Diaphorobacter ruginosibacter: one gene and its partner. The protein of the gene in region 1 interacts with the protein of each later gene in a pairwise test. Links are inferred from orthologs where the notes say so. Each region holds a gene or a part of one and is shown in the gene's direction. Other genes may lie near its edges.

Region 1 (5,182 bases):
GGCCATTCGGTCGACCTGAAGGACGTGCTGCAGATGCCGGTGCCGCAGGCGGAGCGGCGTGGCGGCCTTGACCCGCTGCTGGACGCCATGGCGCCCATCGTCGCCGACCAGCTGGTGTCGGGCGATGCCGCCCTGGCGGCGTTGCCTCCCACCCGCCGCGCGGGCAGCAAGCCTTTTGCGATTGAAGGCCTCAACGAGGCTACCCATCAATGGGAAGGGCCCGTGGCGGGCCAGCGCTACCGGCAGTTCCAGGCGGGTGTGCAACTGGCCAATCGCCTGGGGCCGCTCAACGAGATCGAGTTTTCCGAGTTCGTGATGAAGGCGCAGGGCTTTGTCGACAACATCGGCGCCGCGGTGGACTTCCCCGACATGCTGCACGAGGTGGCGCGTGCCCGCGAGCTTGACCAGTTCGCGAGCGAGCATGATGCGCAGCTCAGCTTCATGCTGCGTGCGCGCCACGCCGCCTGGAGCCCGGGCTATGTGCAGCAGAATGCCGCCACGGTCGGCTTCACGCAGGGCGCCATGCCCGGCCGCCTCGTGCTGCCGGCGGCCGAGGCGGGCCTGCCGCCGATCCTCACGCTGTCCTATGACACCCAGGCGGCGCTGTCGGACGACCCGGAGCAGTCGGCGATCCGCGACCTGCTGCTGAGCCTGGACGTCGCGCAGGTGCACCGCAGCGAGCAGCCTTTCACGCGCCTGCGCGAGGTTGCTGCCCAGTTGTGCAAGACCATGGACGGCGTGCTGTGCGACCAGAATGGCTCGCCACTGCCCGCCATGACGATGGATCCGATCACCGCGGATCTGGAGACGCTCTACGACAAGCTGGATAGCCGCGAGCTGTCGGCAGGCTCGGCGCTTGCCCGCCGCCTCTTCAGCTGACCCGATACGGGGACAACGGGGCTGCGCATCTGCCCGGGACAGGACCGTATTTCATGATGGCGGCCACTCCTGACCGACAGTGCGGGCCATCCGACGGCATCTTGCGTGTGAACCATCTGCCGTCTCAAGTGCGTTTGCGCACATGTGCCGGCGTGAGAGACAGACTCCCGCGCGGCAGAAAGAATGCTACGGGCCATGGCCGAAAGTTTTGACCTTTTCTCTTCTCCGCCGCAGGACGTGCCTTCCAAGGTCGTTGCCAAGGTGAACGCGCTGCGTGACCAGCTCAATGCCTGGGCGCACGAATACTATGTGCTCGATGCGCCAACGGTGCCTGATGGCGAGTATGACCGTGTCTACCAGCAGCTCGAAGCGCTGGAGGCGGCCTATCCCCAGATCGTCACGCCCGACTCGCCGACGCAGCGGGTGATCGGCGCGGTGCTCGATGGCCTGACGCCGGTGCGCCATGCCGTGCCGATGCTCAGCATACAGACCGAGACGGACAACGAGGCCAGCGGTGCCATGGCCTTCGATGCGCGCGTGCGCAGGGAGCTTGAACTGCCCGAGTCCGCGCCAGCGGTCGAATATGTGGCCGAGCCCAAGTTCGACGGCCTCGCGATGAACCTGCGCTACGAGAACCGCGTGCTGGTGCAGGCCGCGACGCGTGGCGATGGCGAGGTCGGCGAGGATGTCACGCACAACATCCGCACCATCCGCCAGATTCCACTGACATTGCCCGAGGGCAGGGGCGTCCCTCCGATCCTGGAGGTACGCGGCGAGGTCTACATGCGACGCGCCGATCTGGAAAAGCTCAATGAACGCCAGGCGGCGGCCGGCGGCAAGCTGTTCGCGAACCCGCGCAATGCGGCGGCCGGCGCGGTGCGCCAGCTTGATTCGAACATCGCGGCCCAGCGGCCGCTGTCGTTCTTCGCCTATGGCCTGGGCGAGATCAGCCCGGCTTCCGAGGGCGGCCCCGATTTCAAGACCCACTACGACATGCTCCGGACCCTGAAGGACTGGGGATTCCCGGTGGCGCCCCAGGTCTGCGTGGCGAGCGGTGCCGATGCGCTGGTTGCCTTTCATCGCCGGATGGGCGAGGAGCGTGCGACGCTTCCCTACGAGATCGATGGCGTGGTCTACAAGGTCAACAGTCTTGCACTGCAGCGCCAGCTGGGCTTCAAGTCGCGCGAGCCGCGCTGGGCCGTGGCGCACAAGTACCCGGCGCAGGAAATGCCTACGCACCTGGACGGCATCGACGTGCAGGTGGGGCGCACGGGCAAGCTCACGCCCGTGGCGCGGCTGGCACCGGTGCAGGTTGGCGGGGTGGTGGTGACGAATGCCACGCTGCACAACATCTTCGAGATCCGCAAGAAGGGCGTGAGGGTCGGCGACACCGTGATCGTGCGCCGGGCGGGCGACGTGATTCCGGAAGTCGTCGGGCGCATTCCGGGCGAGCGGGCGCACTATGTTCCCAACTTCCGCATGCCGGCGCAGTGCCCGATATGCGGCAGCGCGGTGGTGCGTGAGCAAGGGGAGGCCAATCATCGCTGCACGGGCGGCCTGTTCTGCGCCGCGCAGCGCAAGGAGGCCATCCTGCACTTTGCCGCGCGCCGCGCGATGGACATCGAGGGCCTGGGCGACAAGCTGGTCGACCAGCTGGTGGAAGGACAGGTGGTGCGTGTGCTGCCGGATCTCTACCGGCTGGGACTGGTCGCGCTGGCCTCGCTCGACCGCATGGCGGAGAAGTCCGCGCAGAACGTGCTCGATGGTCTTGAGAAATCCAAGCGAACCACGCTGCCGCGTTTCCTGTTCGGCCTGGGCATCCGCCATGTGGGCGAGGCCACGGCCAAGGACCTCGCAAAACACTTCGGCAAGCTGGACGCCATCATGGATGCAAGCGTCGAGGCGCTGCTGCAGGTCAATGATGTGGGGCCGGTCGTGGCGGAGTCGATCCACACCTTTTTCGCACAGCCGCACAACCGCGAGGTGGTCGAGCAACTACGTGCCTGCGGCGTGAGCTGGGAAGAGGGCGAGCCACGGCAGGCCGCATCCCTGCCTCTGGCCGGCATGACCGTGGTGCTCACCGGCACGCTGCCCACCATGGGCCGGGACCAGGCCAAGGACCTGCTCGAGGCCGCGGGCGCCAAGGTGTCGGGCTCGGTGAGCAAGAAGACCAGCTACGTGGTCGCGGGCGCGGAAGCGGGAAGCAAGCTCGAGAAGGCGCAGGAGCTTGGCGTGCCGGTGCTCGACGAGGCCGGCATGCTGGAACTGCTGAGCCGCCCTGCATCGCAGCCGTGATGAACAAGAATAGCCAGAGAGCCGCATCCATGCCCCAGCAAGATAGCCAAGACCCCATTCAGGCCGCCGGGCAGCCCGCGGCGGCAGCGCTAAGGGGCATTCCCTGGCCCGGCAGGCCCTGGAAGTCCAGGCGCAACCTGTGGTGGCTGCTGGCGGCCGGGCCCCTGGCCTTGTTCCTATACGTGCTGATCCTGATTCCGTTCACGCCGTCGATCAGCGACCTGCGCAAGGCCAAGACCGATCAGCCTGCGCAACTGGTGTCCGCCGATGGCCGCTTGCTGGCCGAGTACAAGTGGATCAACCGCGAGTGGGTTCCGCTCGACGGCATCGCGCAGCCGGTGAAAGATGCGCTCATCGCGACCGAGGACCACCGCTTCTACGACCACTTCGGCCTCGACTGGAAGCGCACGGCATCCGCCGTGGTGCATACGCTCGGCGGTGACAAGCAGGGTGGCTCCACCCTCACGCAGCAGCTCGCGCGCAATCTCTATCCCGAGGAGATCGGCCGCGCGCCCACGCTCAACCGCAAGCTCAAGGAAGCGATCACCGCCATCAAGATCGAGATGACGTACTCCAAGGACGAGATCCTGGAGACGTATCTCAATACCGTGCCTTTCCTCTACAACGCCTTCGGCATCGAGATGGCGGCACGTACCTATTTCGACAAGTCGGCCTTCGATCTGACGGTGCTGGAGAGCGCCACGCTGATCGGCATGCTCAAGGGCACGGTCTACTACAACCCGGTGCTGAACCCCGAGCGCGCCCAGGACCGCCGCAACACGGTGCTCGCGCAGATGAAGAAGCGCGGCAAGCTGTCCGATGCCGACTACGAGAAGCTCGTCAAGCGCCCGCTGCGCATCCGTTTCGAGCGCCAGGCGGAAGTCAATGGCCTTGCACCGCATCTCGCGCAGCAGCTGCGCCGCCAGCTCATCGACTGGGCCGACCGCAACGGCTACAGCCTGTACTCGGACGGCCTGGTCATCCGGACCACCATCAACGGCAAGCTGCAGGAGATGGCGAACCAGGCGATCGACAAGCAGGGCAAGGCACTGCAGGCCGTCGCCAACACGGCGTGGGCACCCGGCAGCGTCTGGAGTGCCAAGAGTCCGCTGGTGCAGAAGCTGGTGCGCGAATCCACCCAGTACGAACAGGCCGTGGCCAAGGGCGGCGAGCCGGACGAAGTGGCGAAGGAGCTGCTGGCCGACAGCAATTTCCTGAGCCGTCTCAAGCAGCAGAAGACGCGCGTGCAGGCGGGATTCATGGCGCTTGACCCGCGTGACGGCACGGTGCTGGCGTGGGTCGGCAGCCGCGACTATGCGCAGGACCCGTTCGACCACGTACAGGCCGCGCGCCGCCAGCCGGGCTCCACCTTCAAGCCCTTCGTGTATGGCGCAGCCTTCGCCAAGGGTATGTTGCCGAGCGATACCTTCATGGACGAGCCTGTCGAGATCCCGCTGGGCGGCAAGCAGGTGTGGAAGCCCACCGACGGCTCGGCCCCCAGCTATGCGCCGATGACGCTGTCCGACGGGCTGGCCTATTCCAAGAACATCATCACGGCGCAGGTGATGCAGGCTGTCGGCCCCGAGCGTGTGGCGCAACTCGCGCGCGCCATGGGGGTACGCGAATCGCGACTGGATGAAGTGCCTGCGCTCGCACTCGGTACCAGTCCTGTCACGCTCAAGGAAATGGTGGCGTCCTACGGCACCATCGCGAATGCGGGTACGTATGTGGCACCGACGCTCATCACGCAGATCGAGGACAAGGATGGCAAGGTGCTGGAGGCATTCGCCGCCGCCAAGCCCCAGCGCGCCCTTGCGCTGACGCCCGCACAGGAATTGCGCGACGCCATGCGCGGCGTGATCGACAAGGGAACGGGCGTGGCCATCCGCTCGCGCTACGGCATCACGGCCGATGTGGCGGGCAAGACCGGCACTACACAGGACAACACTGACGGCTGGTTCATCCTGATGCACCCGCAGATGGTGGCCGGCGCGTGGGTGGGCTTCAA
Region 2 (5,454 bases), 2.4 Mb from region 1 along the record:
TCCTGCGTCTTGCTCTCGAGGTAGGGTTTCAGCAGTGCGATCTGCGAGAGCTCGTGGATCTCGGTGTCGGTGAGAAAGCGCACCGTCGCGTTGTCGATGAGGATGCTGCGCTTGATGCGTCGCCCGCCGGACTCCGACATGCCGCGCCAGTTCTTGAAGCTCTCGCTCATCAGCCGCCAGGTGGGAATGGTGGTGATGGTGTTGTCCCAGTTGCGGATCTTGACGGTGTTCAGCGCCATGTCCACCACCGCGCCATCCGCGCCCACCTGGTCCATCTGCAGCCAGTCGCCCACGCGCAGCATGTCGTTGCCCGTGAGCTGCACGCCCGCGGTGAACGAGAGGATTGTGTCCTTGAACACCAGCATCAGCACGGCCGACATCGCGCCCAGGCCCGAGAGCAGGATCAGCGGCGAGCGGTCGATGAGCGCGCCGACCATGACGATGCCCACGATCAGAAAGGTGACCAGCTTGCCGAGCTGCACGTAGCTCTTGAGCGAGCGCGTCTGGGGCCGGGTGCTGAGCGCCTGGGCGTTGTGGTCCTGGATCGCATCGAGCACCGCCACGACCACGCGCCCGATCGCCAGCACCGTGCAGGCCACGGCCACGTTGTGGATGATGTTCAGCACCACCGAAGACAGGTGCGGCACGGCGAACACGCCCACCTGGAACACCAGCGAAGGCACGATCTGCGCAACCCGCCTGAGCACGCGCCTGTCCATCAGGTTCTGCAGCCCGCCATCGGGCAGGCTGCCTGCCACGCGCGGCACCACGTTCAACAGGACGAGACGCGTGATGAAACGCAGCACATACGCGAAGACCGCGAGCACGGCCAGGCCGATGGCGCTCTGCATCCATGGATCGAGGTGGCTGATGGTGTCGTAATACTCGGAAAGCACGGGTTCACACTCCTTGTGGTGGCTTCGGGGGTGAAAGATGGGATCGTCGGGCGAGGCTGTCGCCCGCGTGGGGCGGCCCGCTTTTGCTCCTTGATTGGGAGCGCGCGATCCATGTGTGACATGAGAAATGCCGGAAAGATCCCTCTATTTTCGCATGCCCTGTCTTGACCATGCCCACCGCCGGGTGCTTGGGCGGGGGTGTCGAGGTCCGGTGCGGGCCGTGTAACGGAGCCGAAAACCGGGGTTCAGGCAAACGCCTACAATCTTCGACCATTCGGTTCGCGTCAACCCTTGGGCATTGCGGCCGCGTTTCTTCCCATTCGAGTTCCATGCAAGACAAATACAACCACGCCGAGGTCGAGCGCGCCGCGCAAGGCCACTGGACCGCCAACGACGCCTATCGCGTGACCGAGGACGCTTCCAAGCAGAAGTTCTATGCCTGCTCCATGCTGCCGTACCCGAGCGGCAAGCTGCACATGGGCCACGTGCGCAACTACACGATCAACGACATGCTCACGCGCCAGCTGCGCATGAAGGGCTTCAACGTGCTGATGCCCATGGGTTGGGACGCGTTCGGCCTGCCGGCGGAGAATGCGGCGCTCAAGAACAAGGTGCCCCCGGCCAAGTGGACGTACGAGAACATTGCCTACATGAAGGGCCAGATGCAGGCCATGGGCCTCGCGATCGACTGGAGCCGCGAAGTCGCCACCTGCGATCCCGAGTATTACAAGTGGAACCAGTGGCTGTTCCTCAAGATGCTGGAGAAGGGCATTGCCTACCGCAAGACCCAGGTCGTGAACTGGGACCCGGTGGACCAGACCGTGCTCGCGAATGAGCAGGTGATCGACGGCCGCGGCTGGCGCACCGGCGCACTGGTGGAAAAGCGCGAGATCCCCGGCTACTACCTCGCCATCACCGACTACGCGCAGGAGCTGCTCGACCACGTGCAGATCGGCAATGAGAAGGCCACGCTGACCGGCTGGCCCGACAAGGTGCGCCTGATGCAGGAAAACTGGATCGGCAAGTCCGCGGGCGTGCGCTTCGCATTCACGCACGACATCCGGGGAGCGGACGGCCAGCTGATCCAGGACGGCCGGATGTACGTCTTCACGACGCGTGCCGACACCATCATGGGCGTGACGTTCTGTGCCGTGGCGCCCGAGCATCCGCTCGCGCAGCATGCGGCACAGTCCCACCCCGGGCTTGCGGCCTTCATCGAGGAATGCAAGAAGGGCGGCACGACCGAGGCGGAACTTGCCGTCAAGGAAAAGGAAGGCCTGCCGACGGGCCTGTTCGTCACGCACCCGATCACCGGCAAGCAGGTGGAAGTGTGGGTGGGCAACTACGTGCTGATGAGCTACGGCGACGGCGCCGTGATGGGCGTGCCCGCGCACGACGAGCGTGACTTCGCGTTCGCGCTCAAGTACCAGTTGCCGATCCGGCAGGTGGTGGCCGTGGAGGGCGAGACCTACGACGCCACCCAGTGGCATGACTGGTATGGCGACAAGGAGCGCGGCATCACCATCCATTCCGGCGAGTTCGACGGCATGGGCCACAAGGACGCCGTCGCAGCCGTCGCGAAGGTGCTCGAATCCAAGGGCCTGGGCGAGCTCAAGACCACCTGGCGCCTGCGCGACTGGGGCATCAGCCGCCAGCGCTACTGGGGCACGCCGATCCCGATCATCCACTGCGAGGACTGCGGCCCGCAGCCCGTGCCCGAGAAGGACCTGCCGGTCGTGCTGCCGCAGGACCTGGTGCCCGATGGCTCCGGCAACCCGCTCGTCAAGAGCGAGGCCTTCCACGCCGGCGTGGTCTGCCCTTGCTGCGGCAAGAGCGCGCGCCGTGAGACCGACACCATGGACACCTTCGTGGATTCGTCGTGGTACTTCATGCGCTATTGCGATGCGAAGAACAGCGAGCAGATGGTGGCCGGCGGCTCCGACTACTGGATGCCCATGGACCAGTACATCGGCGGTATCGAGCACGCGATTCTTCACCTGCTCTATGCGCGTTTCTGGACCAAGGTGATGCGCGACATGGGCCTCGTGAAGATTGACGAGCCCTTCACGAAGCTGCTCACGCAAGGCATGGTGCTGCGCGGCGCGTTCTCGCAAAAGGCCGAGAGCGGCGCGAAGGTCTATTACTGGGAAAAGGACGTCGACGTCATCAAGAACGAGAACGACGTGGTGATCGGCGGCACGCTCAAGGCCGACGGCTCCAGGCTCGACTACGAGATGACCACCATGTCCAAGTCGAAGAACAACGGCGTGGACCCGCAGGACCTCATCGAGAAGTACGGCGCCGACACCGCGCGCCTGTACACCATGTTCACCTCGCCGCCCGAGCTCACGCTGGAGTGGAACGAGTTCGCCGTGGAAGGCAGCTACCGCTTCCTGCGCCGCGTGTACAACTTTGGCGCCAAGCTGGCGGGTGCTGAGTTTGACGCTGCACGCGCCAAGGCCACGGCCAGGAACGGCGTGGCAGGGGTCAGCTTCGGCAAGGAAGCCAAGGCGCTGCGCCTCGAAATCCACACCGTGCTCAAGCAGGTGGATTACGACTACCAGCGCATGCAGTACAACACCGTGGTCTCCGGCGCGATGAAGATGATCAACGCGCTCGAGGACTTCAAGGCGCTCGACAGCGAAGGCGGCCGCGAGGCCGTGGTCGAATGCTTCGGCATCCTGGTCCGCGCGCTGTACCCCGCAACGCCGCACCTCGGTCACGCATTGTGGAGCGAACTGGGCTACGCCAAGGCTCAAGGCGATCTGCTCGACACCTCGTGGCCCGAAGTCGATCCACAGGCGCTGGTGCAAGATGAGATCGAACTCATGCTGCAAGTGAACGGCAAGCTGCGCGGCTCCATCGTCGTGGCCGCCGGTGCCGACAAGGCCACCATCGAAGCCGCTGCCTTGGCCAACGAGGAATACCAGAAGTTCGCCGAAGGCAAGGCCCCGAAGAAGATCATCGTGGTGCCGGGTCGCCTGGTCAACGTGGTCGTCTGACGGCGAAGCGGCCCAGTCACGCAGGAGATGCCAAGCACCATGATGCAAAAACGTACCGTTCTCACCATGTTCGCTGCCGTGCCGCTGCTGGCGGCATGCGGCTTTCGCCTGCGTGGCGCGCCCGATTTCAGCTTCAAGTCGATCTATGTGAAGTCGCAGCCCGGCTCGCAGATGTCGCGCGAGCTGATCCGCACGCTCAAGGGAGCGGGCGGCAACATCACGGTGATCACCGAGCCCGAGCGCATCACGGAGGCCGAGGTGGTCTGCAACATCCTCTCGGAAGCCCGCGAACGCGTGGTGGTCGGCCTGAACGCCTCGGGCCAGGTGCGCGAGCTGCAACTGCGGCTGCGCATCCACTTCTCGCTGACGGGCCCGCAGGGGCAGGAGTACATCACCAACACCGAATTGCTGCAGCAGCGCGACGTGAGTTACAACGAATCGATCGCGCTGTCCAAGGAGGGTGAAGAGGCCATGCTCTACAAGAACATGCAGACCGATCTGGTGCAGCAGCTCATGCGCCGCCTCGCCAAGGTCAAGCTGATCCCCGTGTCCTGATCGCCCGGGACGAACGCATGCAAGTCGCCCTGAACCAGCTCGCCGGACATCTGCAAAAAGGCCTGAAGCCGCTGTACGTGCTGCACGGTGACGAGCCGCTTCTGCAGCAGGAGGCGGTCGACGCCATACGTGCGGCAGCGCGTGCGCAGGGGTACTCCGAGCGCAGCAGCTTCACCGTGCAGGGAGCGCATTTCGACTGGAGCAGCGTGCTTGCGGCCGGTGGCTCGCTCTCGCTGTTCGCGGACAAGCAGATCATCGAAATCCGTGTTTCCTCCGGCAAGCCCGGCAAGGACGGCGGCGCAGCGCTGCAACAGATCGCGCAGGAGTCTGCAGGCAACGAAGGCACGCTCACCATCGTGATGCTGCCGCGTCTGGACAAGGCCACGAAGACCGGTGCATGGTTCAGTGCGCTGGAGTCCGCGGGCATCAGCATCCAGATCGATCCGGTCGAGCGCGGTGCGCTGCCGCAGTGGATCGCGCAGCGCCTGGCCAGCCAGGGCCAGCGCGTGGTCGCAGGCGAGGAGGGCCAGCGCACGTTGGCCTTCTTTGCCGATCGCGTGGAGGGCAACCTGCTTGCCGCGCACCAGGAAATCCAGAAGCTCGCGCTGCTGTATCCGCAGGGCGAGCTCACCTGGTCACAGGTGGAGCAGGCCGTGCTCAACGTCGCGCGCTACGACGTCTTCAAGCTCTCCGAGGCCGTGCTCTCCGGCAACGTCGCCCGCATGCAGCGCATGATGGACGGCCTGCAGGCCGAAGGCGAGGCCGAGGTGCTGGTGCACTGGGCGCTGGCCGAGGACATCCGCTCGCTGAAGCGCGTGAAAGACGCGATGAATGCCGGCAAGCCCCTGCCCATGGCGCTGCGCGAAAACCGCATCTGGGGGCCGAAGGAGCGCCTGTTCGAGCGCATCCTGCCGAACGTGGGAGATGCCGCGCTGGCGCGGCTGCTGCAGTCGGCGCACACGGTGGACGGCATCGTCAAGGGCCTGAAGCAACCCGACTGG

Evidence for each region. Proteins that work in one complex are often made in the same cells at the same time.
Region 2: the proteins of ligA (region 1) and leuS interact in binary tests that used the Escherichia coli proteins (3 or more experiments, as listed by UniProt). The link is inferred for Diaphorobacter ruginosibacter from one-to-one orthologs.

What each region holds. Positions count from the first base shown.
Region 1 is NZ_CP060714.1:2,517,234-2,522,415, reverse strand. The notes cover bases 711-3,624. They hold ligA (NAD-dependent DNA ligase LigA), read left to right. Parts: upstream 711-1,074; coding sequence 1,075-3,174; downstream 3,175-3,624. Other genes in these bases: H9K76_RS11325 (penicillin-binding protein 1A), read left to right, coding at 3,204-3,624; H9K76_RS11335 (cell division protein FtsZ), read left to right, coding at 711-879. Also shown: more of H9K76_RS11335, read left to right, coding at 1-710; more of H9K76_RS11325, read left to right, coding at 3,625-5,182. UniProt on the Escherichia coli protein: DNA ligase that catalyzes the formation of phosphodiester linkages between 5'-phosphoryl and 3'-hydroxyl groups in double-stranded DNA using NAD as a coenzyme and as the energy source for the reaction.
Region 2 is NZ_CP060714.1:4,913,935-4,919,388, forward strand. The notes cover bases 913-4,098. They hold leuS (leucine--tRNA ligase), read left to right. Parts: upstream 913-1,225; coding sequence 1,226-3,898; downstream 3,899-4,098. Other genes in these bases: H9K76_RS22135 (LPS-assembly lipoprotein LptE), read left to right, coding at 3,941-4,098. Also shown: H9K76_RS22125 (mechanosensitive ion channel family protein), read right to left, coding at 1-896; more of H9K76_RS22135, read left to right, coding at 4,099-4,453; holA (DNA polymerase III subunit delta), read left to right, coding at 4,471-5,454.